DNA from 4 places in the Chryseobacterium sp. S90 genome. Region 4 is predicted to be linked to each of the others. Evidence: riboswitches for the same ligand, from Rfam matches in the RefSeq annotation. Region 4 holds a riboswitch; each other region holds the start of a gene.
What was found. A riboswitch is a leader RNA that binds a small molecule or an ion and turns the genes downstream of it on or off. The one in region 4 is predicted to bind cobalamin.
Positions count from the first base shown of each region.

Region 1: it holds a riboswitch for cobalamin, as region 4 does, so the genes downstream of both, ACLMCG_RS13855 (TonB-dependent receptor plug domain-containing protein) here and ACLMCG_RS09215 (acyl-CoA thioesterase) in region 4, are expected to answer to the same signal.
Region 2: it holds a riboswitch for cobalamin, as region 4 does, so the genes downstream of both, metE (5-methyltetrahydropteroyltriglutamate--homocysteine S-methyltransferase) here and ACLMCG_RS09215 (acyl-CoA thioesterase) in region 4, are expected to answer to the same signal.
Region 3: it holds a riboswitch for cobalamin, as region 4 does, so the genes downstream of both, ACLMCG_RS08520 (TonB-dependent receptor plug domain-containing protein) here and ACLMCG_RS09215 (acyl-CoA thioesterase) in region 4, are expected to answer to the same signal.

Region 1 covers NZ_JBLGCX010000004.1:411,237-418,877, reverse strand. The annotation lists gene ACLMCG_RS13865 (cell surface protein) at 1-943, opposite strand, end outside; gene ACLMCG_RS13860 (YncE family protein) at 958-2,091, opposite strand; gene ACLMCG_RS13855 (TonB-dependent receptor plug domain-containing protein) at 2,088-4,121, opposite strand; cobalamin riboswitch at 4,229-4,414, opposite strand; gene ACLMCG_RS13850 (transporter) at 4,506-5,453, opposite strand; gene ACLMCG_RS13845 (cytochrome-c peroxidase) at 5,466-6,515, opposite strand; gene ACLMCG_RS13840 (MbnP family protein) at 6,508-7,335, opposite strand; gene ACLMCG_RS13835 (hypothetical protein) at 7,537-7,641, opposite strand, start outside.
Region 2 covers NZ_JBLGCX010000001.1:846,920-854,560, forward strand. The annotation lists gene ACLMCG_RS03910 (DUF1062 domain-containing protein) at 1-326, opposite strand, end outside; gene ACLMCG_RS03915 (aldehyde dehydrogenase family protein) at 834-2,249, shown strand; gene ACLMCG_RS03920 (helix-turn-helix domain-containing protein) at 2,376-3,173, shown strand; gene metE (5-methyltetrahydropteroyltriglutamate--homocysteine S-methyltransferase) at 3,278-5,581, opposite strand; cobalamin riboswitch at 5,757-5,943, opposite strand; gene ACLMCG_RS03930 (Lrp/AsnC family transcriptional regulator) at 6,139-6,600, shown strand; gene ACLMCG_RS03935 (enoyl-CoA hydratase/isomerase family protein) at 6,683-7,465, opposite strand; gene mmsB (3-hydroxyisobutyrate dehydrogenase) at 7,561-7,641, opposite strand, start outside.
Region 3 covers NZ_JBLGCX010000002.1:165,651-173,291, reverse strand. The annotation lists gene ACLMCG_RS08525 (YncE family protein) at 1-433, opposite strand, end outside; gene ACLMCG_RS08520 (TonB-dependent receptor plug domain-containing protein) at 455-2,281, opposite strand; cobalamin riboswitch at 2,313-2,490, opposite strand; gene pafA (alkaline phosphatase PafA) at 2,618-4,264, opposite strand; gene ACLMCG_RS08510 (hypothetical protein) at 4,368-5,153, shown strand; gene ACLMCG_RS08505 (VOC family protein) at 5,173-5,565, shown strand; gene ACLMCG_RS08500 (GNAT family N-acetyltransferase) at 5,582-6,118, shown strand; gene ACLMCG_RS08495 (hypothetical protein) at 6,229-6,462, shown strand; gene ACLMCG_RS08490 (Crp/Fnr family transcriptional regulator) at 6,614-7,174, shown strand; gene ACLMCG_RS08485 (putative glycolipid-binding domain-containing protein) at 7,222-7,641, shown strand, end outside.
Region 4 covers NZ_JBLGCX010000002.1:318,082-325,722, reverse strand. The annotation lists gene ACLMCG_RS09230 (endonuclease MutS2) at 1-367, shown strand, start outside; gene ACLMCG_RS09225 (GEVED domain-containing protein) at 452-1,540, opposite strand; gene ACLMCG_RS09220 (hypothetical protein) at 1,799-2,596, shown strand; cobalamin riboswitch at 2,631-2,811, shown strand; gene ACLMCG_RS09215 (acyl-CoA thioesterase) at 2,929-3,312, shown strand; gene ACLMCG_RS09210 (HD domain-containing protein) at 3,371-3,961, opposite strand; gene ACLMCG_RS09205 (XAC2610-related protein) at 3,963-4,664, opposite strand; gene ACLMCG_RS09200 (PadR family transcriptional regulator) at 5,219-5,548, shown strand; gene ACLMCG_RS09195 (PspC domain-containing protein) at 5,560-7,281, shown strand; gene ACLMCG_RS09190 (1-acyl-sn-glycerol-3-phosphate acyltransferase) at 7,598-7,641, shown strand, end outside.

The DNA.
Region 1 (7,641 bases), on a different contig from region 4:
AATTATTTGCCAGCCTTGTTCCGGAAAATCCGTAAGAACTATCGGTAAACCATAAAGGATAATAGCTTTGTGCATGGAAGGTATTTTTTGTTTTAAAACCCTGATTCCCCAGATTGTCGCTCCATTTTATATATTCTACATCGGTTTGCCAGAATTCGGTTCCGGGTACGGGAGTTTTATTTTCGTCAGGCTTATGATAGGTGATACTGTAATCTCTTACGGTTGCGTTTTTAAAATATTCGCTGCCTGCAATTTCATACCATTCATCATTATCAGGTTTTCCGTTTTTGTTTCTGTCGTAGGCTACCATAATAATTCCCGGTTCACAAGAGCCGGAACGCTGATCAGCAGCATCATTTCCAAAGAATGCATTTCCCAGCACTTTAAAATCTCTTCCATTCAGATTGGGAATGGTATGATCAAAACCGAAAATCACATATCCGCCATATCCGCCCAGGCTGATCATAGTAGAATTACCTCCCACCAATGACTCATTTGCTTTCTGAAGCATATTTGCAGCTGTATTTCCAGGTAAATATTCCGGAATCTCGTTCATGAACTGTCCTACAGCAGGACGGAACTCCAATACTTTAGCGATATATTTACTGTAAGGTGTTTTTTCTTTGGTAACGATAATTTTAGAGTGATAAACCTGTTCATTTCCTTTATTATTAATTTTTAAAGTCAAAGGATAAGCATCTGCCGTTGGACTGATAAATTCAAGTTCTGAATTCTGAGAGATAATAGAGTCATTGATACTCCATGTAACAGATCCTGAAGCATTGGTAGGAATACTCAACACCTTAAAACGCTCAATGGAATAAGAATCATCAAGACCATTAAAGGTAAACTCATCTGTGTCATCATGTTTACAGGCTATCGCACCTACCAGGAAACATGATAAAACCCCGGTTTTTAAATAAGTAAAGGTATTTCTGTTCATTTCTTAAAGTTTAATTATTTGTATAAAAAGGTGAAGTGAGCCGGAATATTTCCGCCCTCTGTTTTCCATTTAAAATGTCCGTTTTTATCAAAGCAATACACAAATCCAAGAGAAACATAATTTCTTGCATCTGTAATATAGATGTCTTCTGTGATTGGATTTACCGCAATTCCGTAAGGTGTTTTAATGGCAGTTTCGTATTCTTTATCAAAAATTCTGTTGGCAATGATCTGTTCTGTTTTTACATCAATGATTCCAAAGCTCTTTTTATAGCTGTGGGTGTTGTAATTGAATTCGTTTCCGTAGAAATAGAGTTTATCATTCACAATTGTCATTTCACTCACAGCGAGATGGAAATCTTTTTTAACCATTCCCGTTGCCGCATCTATAAGGTATAAGCTGGAAGGAATGTTATAGTAATCTCCTCTTGAGCTTACATACAGATCACCGTAATTGTCTTTTTTAATGTGATGAAGATTGATGGCAACATTTAACTTCTGGATTTCAGTAAAAGTATTCAGGTCAATTACTGAAACAGTATTATCATAATCGGGAGCTTTGTATCCTCCGGAATTAGCAACAAACAGTTTATTCCCTACAATTTCCATTTCTTCCGGCTGATACCCCACAACCACTTCACGCTGGATGGAAAGAGAAGTAGTATCAATTTCCACCACTTTTCCCTTAGGTGCTTTTGGATTGATTGCTACCGGACCTGCATAACTGCTGGCATATGCTTTCCCGTCTTTAAAGGTTAAATAACGACAGTTCTGTAAGGGAATAGAAGTAATACGTTTAGCCGTTTTAGCATCTAACACTTCAATTTTATTGGAAACATTGACTACGATATACAGTTTGCTTCCGTAAACTTTGATATCATTTCCTACATCTCCAAGCTCTTTTACCACATTGGGATTAATTTCTGCATAGATGTTTCTGTAATAGGTTCCTTTTGTATAATCAAAAAAGTCCAGTGTACATTTGTTGCTTCCCATATTCCCTTCGTTCAGCATATAGAATCCTTTTATTGCTGTATTTTCTGAAGGAAGTCCTTCCACTACTTCCTGACGGACGATGATATCATCTGTACGGCATGCAGTAAGAAAAGCTAAAGCAAGAAACAGAAAATAAAAGTTTAGTTTTCTCATAAGGTGAAGTTTAGGATAAGTTTAAAATTTCTTCCCGGCATCGGATAGTTGATTACTACATCATAATATTGATTGAAGATATTATTCATTTCAAGGCTTACTTTAAACTGATGATCCGCCCAGTTGAATTTCTTCTGAACAGAGAGATCATGAGTATACCAAGGCTGTACATAATTGTATTGAATATTATCCTGGTTCACATCATAGCGCTTTCCTACATACATTGCACTGTAATTGAAACTCCAGTCTTTATAATCGGCCATCAGTGCAAATGATCCGCTATGCCATGGTGTGTAAGGAATCTGATTTTTGTAAAATGTATCTTCAGGGTCTGTCATATCTCTTGCACTTTGATAGGTGTAAGAAAGTAATGGCCTCAGTTTTACTTTTCCCAACTGCATTTCTGCCTGAACATTTACGTCAGCACCAATGATTTCCACCAATCCAAGGTTCATCATCAGCCAGCGGAACATACTTCCGTTAGGAGCAGCGACAATTTTATCCTGTACTTTGTTGTAGTAGCCGTCTACTTTAGCATAAAAAGATTTAAAGAAATGATTGTTATAGTTTTTCTGGTAGGTAAATCCTACATCATACTGATTGGTAAATTCCGGCTTCAGATAAGTGTTTCCGATATTCGTGTAATATAAATCATTGAAAGTAGGCAGTCGGAAAATTCTTTTATAGAAAGCTCTGAGGGTAAGTTCAGGAATTATTTCAGGCTGGTAGCTCATAAATACAGCGGGTCTCCATTCTCTGCTATCTCCCGGTCTTTTGTTTTTTCTTACTTCTTCAAAGGTAAATGTGCCCAAAAGGCTTCCCAGAATTTTAAACCTGTTCCACTGGTAGGTTGTTGCCAAAGCGACTAATGTAGTATAACGTGTAGGATAAGAAAAGTTATCCAGATTGGCGTCCAGATTATTGTACTGAAAATCTCCACTCAGGCTCACATCCCAGTTGGGAGTAATTGAATAGATATTGGATGAAGAAAGATAAACTTCTCTTTGGATGTAGACATTATCCGTATACATAATAGATTGCGAACGAACGGTATCCATAAAATGGGTATAATCGTAGGCAAATTTTGCTTTCAGCTGTGTTTCAAATTTTGGGAACAGTTTTTTCCGAAGATTGGCCTGTACGAAATAATTTTCATCGGAAAGTCTCGCTCCTCTTCCTCCAAAACGGCCGTTCACAATAGGTGCCGGCATTCCGCGGTCTGAAATGTAACCGTAACCACGGATATTCCAGCTTCCATTATTCAAAGTTCCATTTAAAGAAGTTTCAAAACGTTTTGCCTTAATATCTGAATCCTGTCTTTTTGCGATCGTGTCATAAGCCTGCTGTCCGTCAGGATATTTCTTGGCATATCGAAATCTGTAAATTCCGTCACTTTGCATAAATTCTGCGCTGAAACTGGCTGAAACTCTGTCTGAAATTTTCTGCTCCAATCGGAATGACGGGTTGAAAAGATCAATGGAAGCACTTTTTGCTCTTATTACAAGATTGGTTCTCCTTATTCCCTTAAACACAGGAGTTTTAGGTTGTAAATAAATAGATCCGGACGAACCAAAATCTTTTGCCGGTTGGAAGATTTCACTTTTCTGCCCGTTGTATAATGATATCTCTTCAAGATCATCCAAAGAATACCTTCCCAGATCAACAAGACCGTTTTGGGCATTTCCCAGTTGAATTCCGTCGTAGAAGACTCCTACATGCTGGCTTCCGAGACTTCGGACGTTAATGGTTTTCAGCCCTCCTATTCCACCATAGTCTTTAATCTGAACTCCGGAGAAATACCGCAGCGCATCTGCTACAGAATGACTGTTCAGTCTTTCAAGTGCTTCCCCTTGGATGGTTTGTGCCGGAATGATTTCTTTAAAATTTTTTTTGTAGAGACTGATCACCTTGATGGATTCTTCCTTCAGCGTATCATTTTTCTTTTTTTGGGAATATAAAAGCTGAGATGTCATCACCAGTATTGTGAAAACAGCTTTATAAATTGTAGAAGTAATTAGTTTTGCCGCCATTAGCTCATTTAGGATAATGATGACGCTAATGGTATAAGAAAACAATGACAAAGCACAGCTGTCACTGCACAGAATCATTGATGTCCTAAGCTTTATTCCACGAAAGCGTCAAACGATTATTTTCTGGCAGGTCTTCTGACTTACTCCATTTTTGAAATCCTTCCCATTAAAAAACAGTGGATATATTCTTCAAAAATCTTGGTGTGGAGCTTACAGCAGCGGGTCTGTCCCGGATTTTCACCGGATTCCCTTTTAAGAGCTTTTTATGGCTCACCAAATTTCGGGCAAAGATAAAAAATTATTCCTAACCCCCAATTAAATTCATGATTCATAAACAATTAAAGCTCCCGAAGGAGCTTTAACATTATTAAAAAGGGGTTTATTTTAAATTCCAATATTCAGGAAAATACTGAATCTGGATTTTGCTTCAATATCACCACCTGCCAAATGGGTATACATAGGAAGCATGAGTTCACTTCCCAGACTCAGTTTTTTATAAGAAGCTTCAAATCCCAGTTTGCCATACAAAGCACTTCCCGCAGTATTGGGCAGCGCTTCATCAAACTGTTTATTCTGTGCATACACTTCTCCCTGCACTCCGGTTTTTACAGAAAAGATTGACTTTTCGTTTCCGGCAACCTGATAAAATCCTGTCGCAGCATAGTTCCACTGGTTTCCGAAACGGTAATTTTTCTTATTTTCCGTTTTGATCGTATAATCTGTATTGACCAATACAGCCACTTTATTCTTTTGAAATTTATAATTCAAAGCCGCCTGATAATCCCAGCTTCCGGTTCCCAATTGAAAACTCGGATTAACTCCGGATGCACCTTTTTCATCAAATTTCCCCAAAGGAATTTTCACTCCCAAGCCTCCGCTTATGTGATGGAAATTATCTTTAGAATTCATCAGCTGGTAAATTCCCATCAGATTCAGATCTCCGATTCCATTGATTTTGATATCTCCCTGCATGGTTTTCTTTTCATGGAAATGAAAGGGCAGGCTTGCATAAACACTCAGTTTTTTAGTCAAGGGAATTTTCCCCCAAAGCTGTAAAGTATTGAAGTATTGATCTTGTGTAAGGTCTTTTACAAATAAATTCTCCTTTGCTTTGTAATGTTGTGCAAAGTATTTGATTCCGATAAACTGTGGATTGAGTAAAGATTCAAATCCGGAAGATCCGTTACCAGCTGCACAGCCGCAAGCATCACAATCATCGTCAAAATCAAATCTGCTAAAGCTTTCCGGTGCAATATACACGCTGTCTCTAATCACATTGGCCTGGTTCAGGCTAAATACCATTAAACTTAGTATTGCTATAATCTTCTTCATGTTTTCTATAAATTATTCTGCAAATTTTGGATTGGAGATAAAACTTTTATCTGATAATGTTTTCAGGAATGCAATGATGGATTGTTTTTCCTGGCTGTTCATGGCAATTCCCGTATGGCCATTCTGTTTCAGCTGAGGATCGAGATTGGGATTATCTTCTACCTGATCTGAATAAAAATTGAGCACCGCTTCTAAGGTGTAAAATCTTCCGTCATGCATATAAGGCGCTGTATATTCTACATTTCGCAAGCTTGGAACACGAAATTTCATCCAGTCAACCTGATTGAGAGAAACTCTGTACCGTCCGGCGTCTTTGAACTCCGTATTGTAATACATTCCTGTATTTCTGAAACTCTCATCCGTAAACAGTTCTCCGCTATGACAGGAAGCACATTTCTGCCCGAACAAAGCCATTCCCTGAGATTCCGCTGAAGTCAATTGTTCTTTTCCCTGCTTGAATCTGTCGTATTTTGAATCTGCAGAAATTAAAGAAGCCATAAACTGTGATAATGCTTTTAAAATTCTTTCGCCAGTAATGGTTTCATCTCCATATGCTTCTCTGAAGAGCTTTTTATACTTCTGATCATCTTTTATCTTTGAAATAGCATCCGGTATGGAGCTGTCCATTTCATTGACATCTGTAATAGGACTGATCGGCTGTTCATTAAGGTTGTGAATCACTCCGTCCCACATATATCTTTTCAAAAAAGCCATATTCTGAATGGGCGGTGCATTTCGGATTCCTATTCTATCATCTACTCCATGACTTACGGTATGCCCGTGATGGGTGAATGCATTTTCCTGAATATGGCAGAACCCGCATGAAATAGTATTATTCCTGGAAAGTCTCCCTTCATAGAATAATTTTCTTCCCAGCTCTACTCCATTTTTAGTTACCGGATTGATTGATTTATCAAAAGTCATTTCCGGAAAATAAGAAGGAAACTGCAGATTGTACGCTTCATCTTTTTCCAACGGCTGGATCACCTCATCAGAACAGGAAATACAACTCAGGAACAATACAAGCAGAACCAATATCGTTTTAACAAAAACATTAATCATTGTGAACGTGGTCTACTTTAAACATTTTTGTAAGATTATTGGTAACGTCTACCAGATGTTGGTTTGAACCCATCAGCATATCATTGGTTGTGGTAAGTACAAGAGCCTTATCTCCGCTCAAAAACTGATTCAGATCTGCAAGAATATGAACAGAAGGGCGAATTTGTGACGTTACTCTTGCTGTCGTTGGAAGGTTCAATGTGATTTCACGGTATAGATCAGCCTGCTCATTAGCCACAACATTTCCCATGTTTCCGGTATGGTTCATAAATTCCTTGGAAGGAGCATCATTTCCATATTTCCCTTCCAGTTTTACAAAAACATAACCGGCAGCCCATGACCATGTCAATCCTTTCTGCTTGGCTCTTGTCCAGAATTCAGCTTGTCCGTCCTGTCCCAGCAAGTAGGCTTTCTGGCTGATTCCCAATCCGAATTTTATTTTTTTATAATTGTTTTTCGGAACTCCGTCAAGGTTAAGGTAGATGATTCCGGCTACCGCATCGGCCTGATCTACGATAAAAGCACCTTTATCAGGATTGTTTTCATTGTACTTAAATTCATTTCCGCCTTCGTCAATCAATGTGATATTGCTAATGATATATTTTAAAGCAGAAAAATTATGCTTTTGTCCTTGGGAAGAAGTCTGGACCGTCTGATTTAAGACAACATCTCCTACATTATTAAATCCGTTTTCAAATTTGATCTGAAGTTTTCCGGGAGTGGTATCCTGCGGATCATCATCCCTGCTGCTTTCGCAGGATACAAAAGAGAATAAAGTAAAGGCAATAAAGAATAATGATAAAAATTGAGAAATTTTCATTGTTGATTTTTTAAGTTGAATTATAATTTTTGAATGCAAAAACATTCTTTTTTTACCACAAAAGGCACAAAAGTTTTTACACTTAAGTTTATTAAGTGATAAGCTTTATGTACAATAAGAACACTTAAGCTTTTAAAAATCTTTGATTCTTAATTGATGTAAGCTTTTGTGACTTTTGTGGTTGAATAGTGATGGTATACCTTAAAAAACCGGTGGTTTGAAAATATGGGTCAGAAACAGAAAAGAATAGGCTGTTTCGTAAGTGAAGTTGAAATTGAAAAACGGTCGTTTTTCAGTGGTAGTGAT
Region 2 (7,641 bases), on a different contig from region 4:
CTTTCCATATCTGCTTCTACATTATTTTTCCTTCTTATTTCCTGTGAAAAAGCATATTCCCAGGCAATTTCCGTATTGTTTTCTGAAAATTTATTGAACAGTTCTTTACTCACAGATTCTGTTCTTATTCTTGAAAAAACAGTCATGTTATAGGTGTTGCTGCATTTTACACATCGGTAAATCAACCATATATCAATATTCTTTTTTTGAGCATTCAATCTGAATTTATCGCTGCAGTAAAACCTGTCGCTGTTACAATGATTGCATTTCTTTTTTAGTAAGGGAGTGTTTTTTGCTTTTACCTCCCAAATATGTTTTGTACTCATTACTTATAATCGTGCTTTGTATTCTTTGTTGGATTTTTTCCATATTATTCACGCATTACAAGAAGGTTGATACATCTGAGATTTACCCAAAGATTATTCTTAAGGTATATTTGATCTGTATTCAGTCTTTAAAAATCATAATGATTAAAACTAAAACAACAGATATAGCTGCCTTTTACAGGCAATGCAATAGATAATATGATGAAATGAAAACCTGTTCGGATAGAATTATCCAAACGAAAGAACGATCAGCCTGTGGTTACGGAGACTGATACTAAGCAGTAATAAGTTTAAGTGTTGTTCTCAAAACGGCCTGTTTACTTGGTTATGATAAAAGTAGTCAATTTTCGGGGAAGAACACACCATTTTTTCATATTAAATCCAAAAGGAAAACAAACAGCATATATTTCAACAAAAATCTGAACCATACAACAAATAAAAATTGAACTATACAGCAAAGCTGTCTTTTCTGTTTCTGACGAACTTTGTCGTATTAAAATCATCAAAATGAAACAGATTAATAAAATTTACATCAACGGTGAATTTGTTACACCGAATGGAACAGAAACATTTGACCTTATTAACCCTACGAACAATCAAAAGACCGGAGAAGTTGTTCTTGGAAATGAAGAAGACACCCGAATGGCCATTGCCGCAGCAAAGAAAGCTTTTAAAACCTTTTCAAAAAGTACAAAAGAAGAACGCATCAGTTTACTACAAAAACTGCATGAAGCAGTGAGTAAACGGGAAGATGAACTGGTTTCTGTGATGGTGAATGAATATGGAGGAACATTACAGTTCTGCAGGATGAGTGTTCAAAATGCAATTTCAGCCTTTATCACAACCATTACTACGCTGGAATCTTATGACTTTGAAAGAGCAGTTGGACATTCTAAAGTACGTTTTGAATCTTTGGGAGTGGTAGGAATCATTACTCCATGGAATGCCAGCAACAGTTTCATCTGCAACAAACTGGCTACCGCTATTGCTGCCGGATGTACAGCCGTTATCAAACCAAGTGAAATGAGTGCTGCCCAAACCCAGCTGCTTACTGAATGCTTCCATGAAGCCGGTTTACCTGCAGGGGTATTCAATATTGTAAATGGATTAGGAAATGTAGTGGGTGCAGAAATCACCCAGCATCCTGATATTGCGAAAATATCTTTCACCGGATCTACCCTTACCGGAAAATCGATTGCCAAAGGGGCTGTAGATACTATGAAAAGAGTAACGCTTGAACTTGGCGGAAAGTCTCCAAATATTATTCTTGAAGATGCAGATCTGGAAAAAGCTATTCCTATGGCTGTTTTCGGAGCGTATATGAACAACGGACAGGCCTGCATCGCTCCTACCCGCCTGCTTGTTCCCGAAAACAGATTGCATGAAGTAAATGAACTGGCTAAAAAGGCTGTAGAACAGGTAAAAGTAGGAAATCCTGATGAAGAAGATACTCTTGTAGGGCCTATGGTAAGCACAAAACAGTTTGAAAGAGTACAAAGCTACATCCGTCTGGGACAGGAAGAAGGAGCTACTCTGCTTGCAGGCGGCGAAGGCAAACCGGAAGGCTTTGAAAATGGTAATTTTGTCAAGGCAACCATTTTCACGAATGTTCATAATGATATGCGTATTGCTCAGGAAGAGATTTTCGGACCTGTGCTTTCTATTATTCCTTATACTAATGAAGAGGAAGCGGTTGCTATTGCGAATGACACTACTTATGGGCTGGCAGCTTACATCAGTTCTTCTGACAAAGCACATGCGGAACGTATTGCAGCACAGATTGATGCCGGAAGAATCTGCATCAACGGGTTTTCACATGATCCTTATGCTCCTTTCGGCGGGTTTAAGCAAAGTGGTATCGGCCGTGAGTATGGTGTATTCGGATTGGAAGCTTATCTGGAACCTAAAACCATTCTTGCCTGATAATAAAATCCTCAAAGTCTGTGATTAGCGGGCTTTGAGGATTTAATCAATAGGTAATTCATCATTGATCCTAAAAAAGTTTTGTAAGTTTGAAAAAGAATCCATCAAGAAAAAACCGTCTGAGCCATGAGCGAAAATAATATTCCCTTACCTATCAATTACTCCTGTCATTTTTCAGAATTCAGGGAAGGAGAACAGTTTGCAAGAATCCATAGTCTGGGGCTGGTCCTTTCCGGGGAAATGGAACTGAATGACGGAATCACAAAGACAATATTTAAAGAAGGTGAACTTTATTCTGCCAGAAAAAACCGTCTCCTGAAGTTTGCAAAATACCCACCTAAAAACGGGGAAATAAGAACGGTAACCATCTATTTTGATGAAGCTATCTTACGTGATTTCAGCCGTGAATATGGTTATCAGGCAGAGAAGAAAGACAATACTCCGGCTTTTATAAAACCGGATCAAAAGGCATTAACTTCTTTTATGTATTCTTTATTTGCGTATGAAGAGCTTCCTGCTTCTACAGAACTTCTGCGACTCAAACAGAAAGAAGCATTACTTCTGATGCTGAGCGATGATCCGGGTCTTAAGGATATTTTATTTGATTTCTCTGAGCCTTACAAAATAGATATTGAAACTTTTATGAACAAAAACTTTCATTTCAATGTCAATGTAGAGCGGTTTGCTTATTTGACAGGGAGAAGCCTGTCTGCCTTTAAAAGAGATTTTCAAAAGATATTTGGGATACCTCCAAGACAATGGCTGCAGCTTAGACGATTAAAGGAAGCTCATTTTCTGCTTACCCAAAAAGGAAGATCGGTTTCTGATATTTATCTGGATCTGGGCTTTGAAAATTTATCTCATTTCTCATTTGCATTTAAAAAGCAGTTTGGCTATCCACCGAGTTCATTACAGGCAAAATAACCTAGACTTCATCTAAAAAAATGTGAGGATCACTAAAATAACAGATCGTGCCATGAAAATCATAACACGATCTGAATTATTGAATCTAATTATTTTAAAGTTTTTTAAAGTGCATATTCTACGGAGGCTTCCTTAGCGGCTGCCACCATTGCTATTAAAGCTTTTTCTGTTTCTTCCCAGTGTCTTGTTTTCAGCCCGCAGTCAGGATTTACCCAAAGCTGATTGGCCGGAATGACGTTCTGGGCTTTTCTCAACAATTCAATCATTTCTTCTTTGGACGGAACTCTTGGGGAATGGATATCGTATACTCCCGGGCCGATTTCGTTCGGATATCTGAAGTCTGCAAAAGCATTCAGCAGTTCCATCTGAGAACGGGAACATTCTATGGTAATCACATCAGCATCCATATCAGCAATATTTTCAATAATATCATTGAATTCCGAATAGCACATATGGGTATGAATCTGTGTAGCATCTTCCACTCCGCTTGCTGAAATTCTGAAAGCTTCTACAGCCCATTTCAGGTAATTCTGCCAGTCTGTTTTCCGTAATGGAAGTCCTTCTCTTATTGCAGGCTCATCAATCTGAATGATTCTGATTCCAGCTTTTTCAAGATCCACAACTTCATCACGGATGGCCAGAGCAATTTGTTTACATGTCTCTGAACGAGGCTGATCGTCACGTACAAAAGACCATTGTAAAATTGTAACGGGGCCTGTAAGCATTCCTTTTACCCATTTTTCAGTCTGGGATTGTGCATATTGAGACCAATATACCGTCATCGGAGTTGGGCGGGAAACATCACCGAAGATTACAGGAGGTTTTACACAACGGCTTCCATAGCTCTGTACCCAGCCATTTTTCGTAAATACAAAGCCTTCCAGTTGTTCCCCGAAATATTCCACCATATCGTTACGCTCAAATTCCCCGTGAACCAATACATCTATTCCTATTTCTTCCTGCCAGTTGATGGTTCTCTGGGTTTCTTCCTTCAGTAAAGTATCATACTGCTCTGCCGTAAGCTCTCCTTTCTTGAATTTTGCTCTCCAGCTTCTTACCTCCGTGGTCTGTGGAAATGACCCGATGGTTGTTGTTGGAAATAAAGGAAGCTGAAGGACTTTCTGCTGTTCTTCTTTACGGATTTTGAAGGTATTGATCCTTTGTGCATCTTTTTCAGTAACAGCATTCGCTCTTTTCTTGACCTCATCATTATGAATAAGCGCAGATGTTCTTCTGCTTGCAATTGCTTTTTTATTTTCTTCAAAAGAGGCAAGAATCTGTTCATTTCCTGTTCCGGATGCCAGTTCTTTAAGTGTTACGACTTCGGCCACTTTTTGTTTTGCAAAAGCCAGCCAGTTTTTAATTTCCGGATTAAGAGTGATTTCAAAATCCAGATCACACGGTGAATGAAGTAATGAAGAGGAAGGAGCGATTAAAACTCTTTCAGATCCCAATTTCTCAACTGCTTTTCTGATGAAAGACAAAGATTTTTCAAAATCATTTTTCCAGATATTTCTTCCGTCAACTACTCCTAATGAAAGGCTTAAGCTTTCCGGAATACCATTCAGGATTTCATCCAACTGTTCCGGGTTTCTTACAAGATCCAGGTGCAATACATTCACAGGTAGTGATGCCGCAAGTGATTCGTTATCATTTAATCCTTCAAAATAAGTAGCCACAATGAATTTCAGTTTCGGGAAACGTTTTCTTATTTCGGTGTAAACAAAATAATAGGTTTCTTTGGCTTTCTCCGTTAAATCCAACGCTAGAAAAGGTTCATCAAACTGAATCCATTCTGCTCCCTGCTCCTGAAGTTTGGTTAAAATTTCAATATATACGGAAAGAAGATTTCCAGCCAGATCCAGCTTATCAAATCCTTCTTCTTTTTCTTTTCCTAACAGAAGATAAGAAACCAGCCCGATAATTACCGGTTTTGCATTGATTCCCGCTTGTTTTGCTCCTGCAAATTCATTGAAAATTTTATCTGAACTCAGTTTAAACTGCTGATTTTTATAAAACTCGGGAACGATATAATGATAATTGGTATCAAACCATTTTGTCATTTCCATTGCAGTGATATCCAATCCTTCTTTCTGGTATCCTCTTGCCATAGCAAAGTAAAGATCCAGCTCAGAGTTGTTTTTTTTAAGCACTACTTCATGATAACGTGTAGGAATTGCTCCCACCACAAGGCTCATATCCAATACCTGATCATAGTATGAAAAATCATTACATGGAATAAGGTCTATTCCTGCTTCTTTCTGAATGTTCCAGTTTTGGTTACAGATCGTTCTGCCTGTATTCAGAAGTTCTTCCAAAAGGATCTTACCTGACCAATATTGCTCGCAGGCTTTTTTGAGTTCTCTTTTGCTACCAATACGCGGATAGCCCAGAATGTGAGTTTGCATTTTTAAACTTTTTAATTAAACTTAATGGTAAAGTCCTTTTAAAATGCTTCGGAATGTTTTTACGGATAAAAATTTCAGGGATCACGATATAACAAACAATACAACTTCCCTCACAGAGAAAATGTATACATCCGATATATCATCTGTATGACCCAAAAGCTTCAGACCGCGAAAGCATTGTCAATTCAGTAAAGGCAGGTCTCCTGACTTGTAACGGTTTCCGTCATCCTTCCCGCTTTTGGCAGTGGATATGCAAGGACAGAAACCTTTGGCATGTTACTTACAGTTGCGCGACAGCTCGTGATTCTCACACGATTCCCTATTAATCTACGTTAAGTAAAACCTTTCCTGTTTGATGAAGTATCTCTAAGGAACTGTACTTTTAACGATGACAATAACCATCATTAAAAGTTTTTAATTTTGTGTAAAATTAACAATACAGAATAAACACACAATCAAATACAATTAATTAAGCAAAATAATCTTTTAAAATCATCAATAAAAGCATATAATTCTTTACATTTGACTGTTTTTATAATCTAAAAGAATATTATTCTGTGGAACAACTTGATGATAAGGATGTACAGCTGCTTAGGCTGCTCCAGAAAAATGCAAAACTGACCGTTAAAGAGCTTGCAAAGGAAGTGAACCTCTCCACTTCACCGGTTTTTGAAAGAGTAAAAAGATTGGAACAGGAAGGATTTGTGAAAAGATATGCTGCTGTTCTTGATGCTGAAAAGCTCAACCGTGGATTTACGGTTTTCTGTCAGATCAAGCTGAAAATTCACGACAGATCTATAGGCTATGACTTTGTGAAAGAAATTTTAGAAATTGAAGAAGTGGCGGAATGTTACAATATTTCCGGAGATTTTGATTTCCTTCTGAAAGTTCAGGTACGGGATATGAAACATTATCAGGATTTTGTGTTTAACAAACTGGGATCTGTAGATTCTATCGGGAGTACCCACAGTACGTTTGTTATGGCTGAGGTAAAAAACAATCATGGACTGACCATTTAAATAATGGAAAAACAGAGAATTGAAAATAGAAGATGATACTTAAGTTAAACCATGTTATTTCAATTCTCTGCCTTCCAGTTCATTAATTTCCTTTAAAGTCCGGGCTTCTTTTTTGTATGAATGCCCCGATTCCTTCATTATGATCTTCTGTTGTAAACAATTCCCCAAATAAAGCGGCTTCCTGCTTCAATCCGTCTGTGATATGCAGTTCAAATCCGGTATTTAGCGACTGTTTCGCTTTTGCAACGGCTACAGGTCCTCTTGCAGCAATTGTTTCTGCCAATTTTTGAGCTTCGTTCAGCAACTCTTCGGGAGCGAAAACATGATTGACAAAACCAAAGTCTTTACAGGCCTCCGCGGAATAAAATTCTCCGGAGAAAACCATTTCCCTTGCTTTGTATAATCCAATAGCTCTCGGAAGACGCTGGGTTCCGCCAAAACAAGGCAATAATCCTAATGTCACTTCAGGGAGTCCAAATTTTGCTTTTCCACTGGCAAGAATAATATCACAGGATAATGCCAATTCGCAACCTCCTCCCAACGCAAAGCCATTTACAGCGGCTATCACCGCAAACGGAAGTTCTTCAATAGCGTTAAAAGCTGTCTGCGCAACAATTGAAAACGCCTCTGCTTCTTCGGGAGTCATCTGCTGCATCGCTTTAATATCAGCCCCTGCAACAAAAGCTTTTTCTCCGGAACCGGTAATGATTAATACTCTGATATTTTTATCTGATTTTACCTGGTTAGCAAATGATTTCAGCTCCTTTAAAACCTGTTCATTCAAAGCATTTAAGGCCTGCGGACGGTTAATCGTCAGTGTTCCGATGTGACCGTTTTGTTGATATAGTAATGTTTCAAAAGTCATTTTTAGTTGATAGTTGATAGTTGATAGTTGATAGTTGATAGTTGAAAATTATTAAAAAGTGTTCACAGACAGTATTTTATATTCTGTTCAAATTTTTAAAGACCTCTGTTTAGAAATTGAATAATACTTGAAAAGTCTATTTTTCCGTTTCCGGATTCGCTCCACATTCTGTATAA
Region 3 (7,641 bases), 150 kb from region 4:
CATTCGTAGAGAAGTTCAGGTTGGAAACATAGATAAAGCCATTAGCAAAAGTAATTCCTCTTGGATTATCAATCTGATCCGTAATTACGGCTAGCTTTTTAAATGTATAACGGTCTACTACAACAATTTTGTTTGAGTTATTTATCACAAGATAAGCCTTATTTCCGTTAAGACCAATGGTCTGAAGAACATCACCCAGAATTTCTTTATTGTTATTATAACCATATACATCATCCTGCTTCAGGCTCAGATCTCTTGTCAGGAATGTTACTTTAGCCCCCTGACTGTTGAAGTTACCTTCATTAGCTATGAAATACCCGTTCTGGTAAGTAATCGGAGAAACTTCAAATTCAGCGGAATCGCTTGTACATGAAGACATGTTAAATAATAACACTACTGCAAATAGTACAGTTAAAAGTTTAGTTATTTTCATAATTTATTCAATTTTAATTTATTAAAAATTTATTGCTGCATATACACTATAATTTCTTTTCGGTAAAGGATAAAAAGAAACCGTTTTATAGTAGGTATTTGTTACATTATTCACTTTAAATCCTAAGGTATATTTTTTCGCTAAAGTTGCTGAAACACCCATATTCAAAAGAAAATAAGGATCTATGGCATCTGATCTCTTTTCATCACTTGTGGTATAGGTAACACCATTCAGTAATCCCTGTGCAAAAAACTTAAAGAAACTGTATTCATAATCTATATTGGCACTTCCTCTATGCATAGGCACATAAGGCCTCTGAAGCTGCGTTTCTTTATCAATGGATCTTGCATAATAATATCCTGCATTCGCTCTGAATTTATGATTACCCAATTGTTTACTAAAAGACAGCTGAGATTCTAATCCGAAAGATTCAACTTTATTGACATTGAATGCCTGCCAGTATCCTTTGGCCGTAGGAAGCCATGCAATAAGATCTGTAATGTTCATATAATACGGAGACAAAGTAAGTCTGAAATCCCCTACTTTGAACTCATTAGTCATATCTACCTGAGTAGAGGTTTCCGGTCTCAGCTCTTTATTTCCTCCCGGTTCATAATAAATATCATTAAATGACGGATATCTGAAGTTTTTTGACACATTAACGCTTACATCATACCATTTTGCAGCACTCCATTTTCCGGAGAATGAATACATAAACGGTGACTTCACATCCTCTACAAAATCTTTCTTGAATCCACCTTCAAAACGCAGGTTTTTAGTTGCAAAATACCTCAACAATCCGGAAACGGAACCAACATTTCTGCTGACATTGGATATTCCGCTCGCATATCCTTCTCCTTTATTGATCTGAAATTCTCCGATAATATTAAAATTCCACTTAGAATTCAGGAAGTAATTGAAATCATTTTTAAAGATGTAATTTTTCCCTGTTCCGCCACTGGATTTAGGCAGGTTTAGCAAACCGAAATACTGAAAATTTTCTTCTGTATAAGCAGCTTTAAAAGAGTTGCTGAACTTTGTTTTATTCCAGTCCCAGGAAAGAAGGCTTCTTATACTTTGTGTTTTATATTTTGTTTTTGTTCCCGTTTCTTCATACACTGGATAATGTTGTGAAGAATCAAAGAACTGGCTCTGCCACGAAATTTTATGATCATCCGTCAATTTATAGGATGCTCCTACATTGAAGGTTGTATTGTAATAATTCCCATTTCTGTTGATGTAATTCAGATCACTTACCTCATAATTATTTTCGCTTACAGAATAATTTCCTGAAGCTTTAAAACTGAACTTATCATTGCTGTAAGAACCTTTTACAAAATTATTATAGGTATTAAAAGAAGCAACTTCAGAAAATAAAGAACCATGGAAGCCTTTATTAAAATCAAGCGTATTATTAAGGTGAATACTTCCCCCGATAGCACCACTTCCATAGACTACACTTCCTCCGCCGGCTTTTATACCGATCTGGTCATATCCGAACAAAGCAATATTATTGATATCTCCCTGTCCTAAGAAGCTGGAGTTGATATTAATCCCATTCCATACAAAGGCGGTCTGCTGGGCAGTAGTTCCTCTGAAAGAAGGTGAAGAAACAGCTCCACGGCCATTTTCTTTGATAAATACCTGTGACTGAAATCTCAGAAGTTCAGAAAGATTACTGGAGTTTTTCTCGGCCTCTTCTGCCGAAATTATTTTTACGGGATGAAAAAGTTTCACCCTATTCATCTGGTTGTCGAAGACATAAATAGTGTCAATGGTTTTCTCTTGTCCAAAAAGAAAACAGCCATAAGATGAAAAAAGCAGTACTAAAGATCTTTTTATATCCATACTCTTTTACTTTTCCTCCGAAAGCAATATGTTTTTTTATTATAATTCCGGCAGGTCTCCTGACTTTCGCATTCTGCTCCTTCCCGTTTTAGACAGTGGCTGTTTGCAGAAACTTTTATTGCGATTTACAGTTGCGGGGACAGTCCGGGAGTTACACCCGATTCCCTTTTCATTCCAAAATACTGGAAACCAAAATTTTTGCAAAGATAGTTTTTTATATGTATTTGCCAAAAAGTGAGATGAGAGTGTATCAGATTGAAAATTTGAAGCAATAACTCACAAAAAAAGCTGCTTTCGGTTGAAAGCAGCCATGTATCATAGAATAATCGTATGCAATTATTTACCAATAACTTCTGTAATTGGGTTTCCTACATTTCCACTTGGAAACTGAATTTTCAATAGGGAAGATACCGTAGGTGCAATATCTGTCATGTGATAAGCTTTGTTACTTTCTCCCTGCTTAACTCCCCAACCCATAAAGATCAATGGAATATGTGAATCATAAGAATTCCAAACACTGTGGGTAGTTCCTGTTTTTGAATATGGAGGAAGCATAGAATCATGAGAAATCAACTGGATATCTCCACTTCTCTGTCTGTTGATCCCGTTGATAATTCTTTGTTTGATGGGTTCCGGAATACTTGCCTCCTGAACTTTATCTACAGAAACTGCATATAAAACCGTAGGATCTTTCTCAATTTCTTTTACAGCAAAGTTTCTTACATCATCCAATTCAAGCTTACTGTCAGCCAATACTTTTCTGTCAAAATAAATCTGATAGTTATCAATCGCATTGATCAGTTTATCAGCTCCAAATTTATCTTTCAGTTTTTGGTTCAGATTTTTTTCTGCATCTTCACCAAAGAAACCTGTCGGGATTTTATGCTCTTTAAGGAATCCTACAGAATGCGCTCCACCGTGGTCTGCAGAAAGGAAAACCGTATACTCACCTTTTCCTACTTTAGCATCCAGATAATTGAAGAATTCTGCTAAATCCTGATCTAATCTGATATAAACATCTTCTACCTCAATAGAATTCGGTCCGAACTTATGACCTGCATAATCAGTAGATGCAAGGTTGATCGCTAAGAAGTCTGTGATATTATCTCCACCCAGTTTTTCACCTTCTACAGAAGCTTCTGCCAACTTCAATGTCAGCGTATTCCCAAAAGGTGTATAACGGATATTATCTTTTTTAGCCTGATAATCCTTTGCTAAATTACTGTAGGGGAAAGTAGGTGTTTTTGCACTTCCCAGCAGTCCTTCCCAAGAAGAATTGTCCGGTGCACTTTCCGTATATTGATTGATTGGAAGTAAGGTGTTCCAACCGTTGGCTACTAATTTTTCAGGAAGATTCTGAGAGTTGAATGATTTTACCCATTGAGGAAGATCATTCATATACCATGTACTTGTAATGAAATTTCCTGTGCTGTCATCAAACCAGAAAGCTCCGTTTGGAGTATGCCCTGCAGGAAGAATAGAAGCACGGTCTTTCAAAGAAACTCCGATTACTTTTCCCTGGAAGTTGGTTGCTAATCTCAATTCGTCAGTCACCGTAGTAGACCAAAGATTTTTTGGAGAATGGCTTCCGGTTTTTACATTGGTTGTTCCCACTGGCTGAACGCTCTCGTCTGCAGTACAGTAAACTCCTTTCCCGGTTTCTTTATCTGTCCAGTCGTTTCCTGCAATTCCGTGAATAGCCGGTACTGAACCTGTGTAGATACACGTGTGTCCCAAAGCTGTAATGGTAGGAACATAAGGAATGTGTACATTATTTAAAGAATATCCTGTATTCAAAAGTCTTTTGAAACCGTCATTTCCATATTTACCATAAAAACGGTATAAATAGTCCCAACGCATCTGATCTACTACCAGACCTACAACTAATTTGGGTCTTTCCAGTTGGGTATTTTTGTTCTTCTGTGCATTGATTGTAACTACGGACAAAAAAGTAGCTGCCGCAATTGAAATGTTCCTAAGCATCCAAGTAAATTTTTATTGACAACAAATTTAAGGGTTTTGAAAGTTTTGGAGTGTGAAATTTTATTTAATTTTGATTATTGTACAATTCATCAATCAATCTTCCATGATTTTAGGCGTATACTGGTATTTCAAATTTCCAAATGATTTATATGACTTTAAATTCTTCAAATTTTATCCGGGATATGGCGGACATGCTGATAATCCAGCAGAACTGGCAGCAAGAGTTCAGGTAGAAAATATGGATGATTTTATCGGAAAGCTGGCAACATTGAAAGAGCATTTCAAAAAAACTTATCTGCACTTGAATATCAATGAAAACCAGCTGATCATCAATATCGGAGATTATCAGCTCTTTGATTTTCATTTTCAAATGGCAAAAGAAATAGAAGAACTGTTGATTCGCGAACATGCTGAATTGATAGATTCCAGTATTCCTTTTACCATCCAATCCAGCAAAAGTTATGCTCCGGAAAAAGAAGAATTCAAAAATATAGAACACCGTTTCATTCAGATGGTTGGTTCTGACTTCAGGAAAAGCAATGCAGAAAATTACGCTGCCAGAATTGATTGTAATCTGCCTCTGCAATACAAACAAAGTCTTATTGATGATTTAGCGCGGATAGGTAAAGAAGAAAATCTCAATGTATTTTACTATAATGATTTCGATTTTAAAGATCATTGTAATCTGATGCTCTTTTTCACCAATGGCAGACAGAAAATGGAATCTGTTCAAAAGGTTGATATCAATTCTTTTGGAAGTAAAGTGCGGCAGCTTACTCAGAAATATCCTTTTCATTTCGGACACTTCGGAAGCTTTAAAGAATATCCTTTACGGGGTCCTCATGTAGAACTCATGGTGGATGAGGAATATATTTTAAATAAAAAATAAACCATTTTAATTCAATACTATTATCAAATTCAAATATGTCATTCTGTACGTGGAAGATGTAGAACAGTCTATGAACTTTTATAAAAACACCTTCGGTTCTGGAATAAAATTCATCACTCCTGAAAAAGATTATGGAGAACTGCTGACCGGAGAAACCACTCTGTCATTTGCTGCTGTAAACCTTGCAGGTTCTAATATTAAAAAAGGTTTCTTAACTTCAAAAACGGAAGACAAACCTTTTGGAATGGAACTGGGATTTGTTACTGATGATGTAGAAGCTTTGGTGGAAAAAGGAATAAAAAATGGCGCTGAACTGTATGAAGATATTGCTGTAAAACCTTGGGGACAAAAAACAGCTTACATCAAAGATCCCAATAATTACCTGGTAGAAATCTGTACTGAAATTCAATAAGTTTAAAACATTTGATGTGGAAATAAGAAAATTACAAAAACTAACCGCCGATCCAAGTATAAACTGGGGACATAACGGCTATACAACGGACAGAATTTATTCGGTTTCCTCTATTGAGTTTGGAGGTTCTTTCGAGTTTAACTTAAAAGAAAAGTCTTTACCTTATACTAAAAACTGGGAGACTACTTCTGAAGAATTTGAAGAACTTAATAGTCTTATAGAACAGGAAAATTCTTTTGGAGCATTCATTGGTGAAGATCTTGCAGGCTGGATCATCTGTGAGCACAGAACTTGGAACAACAGCCTATACATAGAAAACATACTGATTGACGAAAAGCACAGACGGCAGGGAATCGGAATTATGCTGATTAAAAGTGTCATTAAGGAAGCCCGTAGATTAAACTGCAGAGTCATTGAACTGGAAACACAGAATACCAACTATCCGGCTATTCAGTTTTACAGAAGAATGGGATTCAATATTACCGGGCTGAACACAAGATTATACAATAATCCGGACGAGATTGCTCTTTTTATGACTTTAGATGTGGAATAAACCTGATCAAAAGATATTATTATAAAATATTTAATCTCTGTTATTTAAAACACTTGTCGGTGTGCTAATTTTTCTATATATTAGTAATCAACAAATTAAAGATTATTACTATGAAAAATTTAAAAAAACTAAAGAGAAGCCAGCTTGTGCTGATAAGTGGTGGTGACACTCCTTATGCTTTATGTGACATGGATGGTAATTGTCCTCCAACAGTAGGTTCATACTATTGCAACGATGGTACTTGTTACAGAGTTTCCGGTGGTGGCGGTGGCAACCCTGGCTGTAATGAACCGATGCGTCTTTGCCAGGAATGGGAAACCGGATGCGGTTGTGTTTATATGTAATATATTTTGTTAGATAAAATCTTGTGGAGGGCGGTTTTTACCGCTCTTTTTTTATTACTCTCTTCCGAGGAAAAACCTAATCATACAAGTAATCTCCACCAATTTTATTACTTTCGCAGAAACAGGATCACACAATATCATGCAAAATCTTTTGAAATACATCAGGTCCCTTACTCCTTTTTCTGATGAAAGCTGGAATATACTTCAACCTGCCCTTTCGGAAAGACATTACAAGAAAAATGAACTGATGTTAAAGGAAGGTGAAATCTGCCATTCACTATTTTATATTGATAAAGGGTTTTGTAAAAGCTATTACGAAATAGAAGGAGTTATAAAAAACACCGGATTTTTCTTTGAGAACGAAATAGTAACCAATATCAGCAGTTTTGGAAGCGGACAGCAATCTGAATTTAATATCAACGCATGTGAAGAAATTAATGCTATTATTTTTGATAAGATAAAGTTATTTGAAGCTGCCGGAAAGGCTCCTGAAATTGAAACGTTGGGACGCCATTGTATCCGTCAGTTTGCCTCCAGGCAGGAGGAATTTTCAAATCTATTCAAACTCTATACTGCACAGGAAAAACTGGAATATATTGAAGCAAAATATCCTGAAATGCTGCAACGTATATCCCTTACCCAGCTGTCTTCATTTCTGGGAGTAGCTAGAGAAACATTAAGCAGAATCCGGAAACGAAGGATGATCCGTTGAAACTACCCATCCATTCAAAAAATCTAATCACACCCAAATAATAGTATATGAAGACATTGATCTGGAAAGGAATACTTTATCAATCCCTTGAATATTTTAATGTACAGTCTGATGATAAAGGTTATACTGTAGAATCAAGAATCATAGGTTGTTATAAAGATAAAATCTATACGGTGGACTACAGAATGTTCATTGATAAAAGCTGGATCGTTCAGAATTTCCTGATCGAATCTGAAGTCAATAAGGTTAAAACAACGTTAGAAGGAAAAAGGCTTCAGTATCAATGGACAATCAATAATGTTATAAATCCGGAATTCAATCATTTCAAGTTTATTGATATTTCTTTGACCCCATTTACCAATACGCTGCCTATAAATAATTTAAATCTTTCAGAGAACAAATCTCAAAAAATAGATGTTATTTACATTGATGTACTCAACCAGCATATCAGACCTGTGCAACAGCAA
Region 4 (7,641 bases):
CGACAGCTATACAAAGGGAAAATCCAGGAAGGATGTTGTAAAAGACTTTGTAAAACTTCTTGAGCAGGAGAAATTCAGGAAATTAGGTCATGATAAGGATGAAACAAAACGTCTGCAGGTTGTTAAGAGAAAAATTACGCAACAGTTGAAAAAGGAGGAAGTGATTGAAAAAATTGCAGAAACCAATGAAAAACTGGAAGAACAGCGTAAAAGTGACCGTGCTATTTGGATGAAAATCGGACAGCGTGTTCGTATTACGGGAAGTACCAGTGTGGGAACCATTGAAAAGATTTCCAGAAACAAGGTAATTGTCAACTATGGAACCTTCAAGACAACGATTAATGCGGATGAACTTGAGAGAATTTAATTAATCTTAAATTAGTTAAAGAATGAACTCATTTACGCAAATACTAAGAGAGAGCACCAAAAAGGTACTCTCTCTTTTTTATTTTTATTTCTTAATGAATTTTAACCGGATTGCACTGTTTTTATCTTTCAATTGAATAAAATAAATTCCTTCGGATAAATGACTAAGGTTTACTTTATGATCAGAAACTTTTCCTTCACCTGCTTTCTGCCCCAGAACATTATAAATTTCATAATTGGTAGCTTCTGAAATTCCGGAGATATTTAAAATATCAGATGCCGGATTAGGATAAATTTCCGGTTTTACAGACTTCGCCGATTCTTCCACTCCTAGTGTTAAATTTATCAAGTCCACGCCATAATCTTCAACTTCTCCGTAGGTAAATGTGCTACAGGCATCTGCAGGCATTGTTTGATTTGTAACAACCCTCATGGTTACTCCACAAGTTGTCAACGCTGCCAGACTTGGAATCGTAAAAACAGAAACTGCCGGAGCAGCCTGAGTGATATTATTTGCTACCATAACTCTTTCTGTAGATTCAAAAATTCCGTTGGCATTAAGATCTATCCATGCTGTTACAGTTGTCGTACCCGGAGTACCGGTCCAGGTATTGGTTACTGAAAGTTTATTTCCTGTACTTCCGATATAAAACTTTACCCTACGGCTCAGATCACTTCTGTAATCTGTGTAATTGGAAGAGCCGGAATCGCTTATCATTGGAGATGCTATCCCGGAAGAAGTTACTGTAACGTTGGAAATATGCATCATACTTGTATCTGTAGAGGCACTAGAACAGTAATTCAGTGTTGTTGTAAAAAATATAGGGTTTGACCACATTCCCTGAGTAGTGCATATTTTTGCTACCTGCACTTCATAAACTGTACAAGGCTGCAGATTCGTAATAGTAAATGAATTTTGCCCCGGTGTAGGAGTAGCTACCATCCAGGTAGTAGTTCCGGGTAATCTGTATCTGATAAAATTATTCGGGGTATCCGGATCAGCAGTCCATGTAACAGTTCCGGAGGTAAGGGTTATAGCAGACATCTGAACACCGGTGGGAACGTTCGTATCACAGTAAAATAAAGATTCTGATCCTGCTTCTATTTTGTTTTCTGCCTGAAAGCTGGAAATCCCCAAAATAAAAGAGAATACATAAAGTAGTTTTTTTGTCATGTTTATTAGTTTTTAAATTCTCTTGAAAAATAGGGATTTTATAGAACATACCTGATATTTATACTACATATTATTGTATTTTTTTAATACTTTTAAATCATACAAGTAAAAAACATATCCATTCAAGAGAATATCACTGTCAAAACCTATTTCTTATCATTGTTTGAAACAAATACAAGATTTTAAAGAACTGCATCAGTATAATTATCTTCCGAAAAGCATTTAATTTATATATTTGGGGATCAAAAAAATTTCATAATGACTTTCATAAACAAAGCATTCTATATATCGGCCTTGAGTATTTTTTCTTTAGCCCTTGTAAAAGGACAGAATAAAGTTCCTTTCGGAGTGGTAAAAGCTGAAGAAGGATATGCCAATGTACGGGTTCATAAAGACAATTACAGGAAAATTGTAGACAAGATCCGTATGCGTAAAGGAGATGTATTTGTTTATGTAAAACCTGCTCCCGGAGAAACAGAATGGATCTGGATCAAATATCCTGAAAAACAGGATGATGATAAACCGTTTGTACGGCATGAAACACTTGATAAAGAAGGAATGGTCAATAAAGAACGTATTGCTTATATAGATCAGCTTCCGGCCTACACTCCTTCCAAATCTAAAAACGGAAAATCACTTATTTTCACAGATAATTCTGATCCGAAAGTCCCTACTGCCCAAAGAAGCAAAGTAGTAATTGATATCTACCCTTCCAACGCCGGCTATCGTAAGAAGGAAAAAGATGCTGAAGGAAAACTTCTGACTATCGATAAAGTAAAGCCCTGGGGAATCGGAAATGATCTTCCTGAAGGAATGACTGAAATCAAATCGATCAGGGTACAACAACCCGGAAGAGGTTCTGTCTTTGTAAGAGAAGCCATCAAAAACATGTTCCAGCCTACAATGGATTTTGAGAACATTGGTGTAACCTCCCTGGATACCGACAATATTTTCTTATACATGATAAACGGTTCAGGAGAAAACAGATACACCACACTGTGGACGATCAAGAAAGGGAGAGTAATCAGCCAGATTATTTACCATAATCCGGAATAAATTCATTATTTTTGCACCCGAAAAGTTTTAACGCTTATTCATCACAGAAATTGGTTCTGCATCACTGCAGATTAAAAGGGAACCGTGTGAAAATCACGGACTGTCGCGCAACTGTAAGTAACTGAAATCTTTATCAAAGATCCACTGTGCGAGGCATGGGAAGGAGATAAAAGATGTTACAAGTCAGGAGACCTGCCTATTTCTTTAAACAAATAACTTTCGCGATTTGAAGTTGTATTGATCTGATGGATTGTTTCAGGGGTTCTCTAAGTTCCTGTCATTATTCTGTTGTTTTAATATCGTTTTCATTTCGCTTTAATTAATAATGATATATGACTACAGAAGAAAGAATTGAAGCATCCGAAACCAGAATCTTTAAAGCGGTTTTCCCTAACACAACCAATCATTACGATACCCTTTTTGGTGGTACGGCCATGCAGCTGATGGACGAAGTAGCTTTTATTACAGCCACCCGATTTGCCAGAAAAAGAGTGGTAACGGTGAGCAGTGACAAGATCGATTTCAAAAAACCTATTCCTGCCGGAACTATTGTAGAACTGATCGGGAAAGTTTCCTACGTGGGAAAAACCAGTATGAAAGTAAATGTTGAGATCTATACCGAGCAGATGTATTCCTACGAAAGAGAAAAAGCCATTGTGGGTGATTTTACTTTTGTAGCGATTGATGAATTCAAGAAACCAATCCAGATACTATAAATAATAAAGCTTCGGGCGGCCAGAGGCCGCCCGAAGCTTATTCTATGTTCTTTACATTTTATTTCACCACTTTTTCCGTTTCCAGACTTCTGTTCAACAGCAGTTCAAAAGCCTCTCCCATTTCGTCCGAAGCTCTATTGATGGCATTTTCAAGCATATTTCGGATTTGTCTTTCTGTTACTCCGGCTTCTGTCCAGCTTTTTCCTGAAGTATGAGAATTTAAGATAAACGGCATAATTCTGTCAATCCCACAGGCAAAAATAGCATCAGGAGTTTTTTCCTCTTCAAACTCAAGCCACAGATTGAAAAACTCTGTACGCAAAGGTTCGTCCAGGATTCCGAAAATCTTTTGGGCAGATGCTTTCTCTCTCTCAAACTTTCCTACCATTGCTTTTTCATCAAAAATAAAAGTATCACCAGCTTCTATTTCTACCAGATCATGAATAGAAAGCATTCTTATTACTCTCAACAGATCAATATCCGCGCGGTTTTTAGCATACGGAAAAAGAACCTGAGCCAGAATAATAATCTGCCAGGAGTGTTCTGCTGTGTTCTCTCTTCGGGAATCATCAGCATTATAATTTCTTCTCTGTACATTTTTCAAGGCGTCCACTGCCAGGATAAAGTCGATTTCTTTCTGAATTTTCATCTTACTTTTTATTTCTGTTATATTGATCTGCCGGATATACCTTTGTTTTGGTAATCCATTTATTATTGATCTTTTCTTTGGTTACTACCCTTACCTGATCCTCATTGGTCATATCTTCCTCTTTTTCAAGCACCCTGTCCAGTCCTTTATTCGGAATAACGGCATATTCTGTTGTGAAAACCCTGCAGCATCCGGATTTACCATAGGAAATAAGACGTTTGCGTTTGGCATCTGTTTCAAAAAAATCAAAGCCGCTTGAGCCCAGATCTGTAAGTTCTTCACTTTTTACAAATGCCATTCTTGTACTGTTGAATACATACACATCATAAGAAGCCGAACTGTAATTTCCCATATTTCCGTTCCTTATCGCTATATCTTCGGTTCCGTCAAAATTAAAATCATCTATAATTACTGAACGCTGGTCATTTGTCAGAGGAATCAGTTTCCCCGGAATCAATTTTTGTCCCTGTTCCGGATTTAAAACAAGATTATCAGAAACAAAACTCTGTACCTTGCTGTTATTATTGTCAAACAATTCTACCGTTCCTTTTCCCCCACATTGGCCATCATTACAATTTTCTATATGGATGATTGCGTTATATTTATTTGATACATTTTTTACTTCAAACTGATATTGTCCGAAACATGCAGGCCCAAGTAAAACAAAAGCCGATAAATGCCTATACGTATTTAATAAATTCATGGTAATAGTAAATAGATTTAGGTGTTTTTTTTCCTAACAAAAATACGAATCATAATACCGATCTCAAAATCCCGGCCTTATTATCTGTAAGGATCTGAAGCAAATTAACAACCATTAAATAAAAGAGTCTTTAATGATAGAAGCTGTTTCCCGCTATACGCTCATACTCCTCGCACCACCCAGAAGCCAATCTGCTGTGGGGTAACCGCTGCTATCGGGGCTAGATGAAATAGTGAGCAATAAAATAATTAATGAATAATGAGCAATTAGTAATGGGTAATCTGAATTGTTTCTGAATATTTTTCTCAATCACATCAAAAATTTTAACAACTTTTCAACTATTTTTCACTTAAATTCATTTTCTTAAAATTCTCAATAAAAATTATTCAATTGATTATCAATATTTTACATTATTTATTTTAAAAATTCCACTACTTTGTATTGCATAATACCATTTTATTTACATATCTTTGTAATGTAAAATCGAAATAGGTACAACTAGCTAGGTTCCGAACTTCGAAAATTATATAACTAATTAACAAAACTTATCAAAGATGAATACCGAAAATACCAAAGCGCAAATGCGAAAAGGAATTCTGGAATTCTGTATTCTAAGTCTCATCAATAATCGCGAAATGTATGTTTCTGATCTAATTGACGAACTGAAAAAAGGAAAACTGGATGTAGTGGAAGGAACCCTCTACCCTCTTCTTACAAGACTTAAAAACGGAGAGTTTCTCTCTTACAGATGGGAAGAATCTACAGGAGGGCCACCCAGAAAATATTATCAGATCACAGAAAAAGGAAAACTTTTCCTGGATGAACTTCAAAACACATGGAATGAGCTGACAGCCTCAGTAAACCACATCACTCAACAAAATTAAAAAACAAAGCTATGAACAAGACACTCTCAATAGGACTCGCAGGTTTTTCTTTTACAATAGAAGAACACGCATATATAAAGCTCAGCGATTACCTGAACGCACTGAGAAGCTCACTGGATGCTTCTGAGGCAGATGAGGTAATGCATGACATAGAAATAAGAATGGTGGAGATATTCAAAGATTCTCTGGGAAAACGCGAAGTGATCAACGATACCGATGTAGAAAAGGTAATCGCACAGATCGGAAGCCCGGAAAAAATTGAAGAACAGGAAGAGGCTTATTTTTCTGAAAAAACATCTACCAGAAAGAACTATTCAGGAAACAATTATACCGATAAGAAACAACTGTTCCGTGATCCGGAAAAACAAAAAGTAGCAGGTGTTTGCGCAGGTTTAGCTCAATATGTAGGAATGGATATTACTACCATGAGAGCCATCTGGCTGGGAATTTTCGTCTTAGGAATTTTCACTGCTGCAATCTCTTCTTCATTGATCGGTCTTTTATATGTAATCCTTTGGATTGTACTTCCAAAAGCTGAAACAGCGGCAGATTTCCTGAAAATGCAGGGAAAGCCTATGAACTTCGACAATCTTAAGAATGAGTCTAATAAATTGGTTCAGTTTGCCAATGAATCTACTCAGAGGGTCGGAGAAATATACAACGAAAACAAGCCTTACATCAACAACGCAGGAAGCGGAGTTTGGAATGTATTCAAGTATATCGTAGGAGGATTCTTCGTATTGATGGCTGTAGGAAGCATTATCGGAGTATTTGTATTATTCGGTCTTTTCGGGATGGATACAGACTTTCCTGGTGCCAATGAAATCAGATTCTATATGGATGACCAGGGGCTTGATAAAGTATTGGCAGCCATGATGGTCATCGGAAGCTTAATTCCGGCAATCCTTTTCAGCTTATTAAGTATTAAAATATTCTCTCCAAAAACAAAACTGAGAAACATCGGATGGGTAGTAGGAGGTTTATTCCTTCTTCTGATCGGACTGGGAACTTATTTTGGAATAAGCATGGCTAAGAAAGACATGATCTACAGAGGAAGTAAGGAAGATGTAGAGAATGTAGCCATCAATACTATTTCAGATACAGTGTATGTAGATGTAAAGCAAATCAACATCCCTCAGAATTTTAAAGCTTACAATAATGATATTTATTCTGACAAAAGAACAGTTTTCGAAGAAGATTATATCTCAGTAGATGTAACAAGAAAGCCAGATATTAAAACACCTTATCTGATCATTAAAAAAGAAGGAAAAGGATACAATTTCCCAATTCAGCTGACAGTTCCAGTAGAAGTTGTAAACAATAAAATACTCCTTCCAAACTATATCAAATATCCATACGAGCACAGATTCAGAGACTATAGCCTTGACTATGAACTTGTAGTTCCGCAAAAAGCAGTGGTTATTTCAATGAATAAAAACCATATCCACATGGATGGTGACTTAGATGGAGACGGTATCAATGACGATGAACAGGACAGTGATGAAGATAACAACAGTGTAAGAATTGAAAAAAATAAAATCACGGTAAACGGTTCCAGTATTGAGTACAACTCTGATGATAAGGACAGTATCATCGTAAATGGTAAAAAAGTTCCGAACAACCAGGCAAAGAAAGTAATTGATTCTGCAGTGTCCAATATCAAAAAATCAAATAAAGATATGGACATCAAGATCAAAGACGGAAAAAACGAAATTTCCATACAAACTAAATAATTAACTTCAGAGAGTGGTTAGAAGGTGTGGGTGGATGGCAACCGTTTGAAATTCACACCCTTCTTCTCTCAGAAAAGTGAAAATAAAGCTATATTTAGTTTCTTATGTAAAAAAAAAGTTTTAATTTCGTAGAGCTAAAATTTAATAACCAATCAACCAAAAACGCAACCTTATCATGATACAATTTGCAATGGAATTCGTAATGAAAATCGTAGATTTAATTAGCGGTTTGTTTTAAGAGCGATAATATTTCAATATATTTGTAAAGTATAACCAAAATTTGGTTATACTTTTTTGTTTTTAATTCAAGAAATCTATGAAAAAGCTGATAGGCAAAGCAATGTTAAAAATATTAGGCTG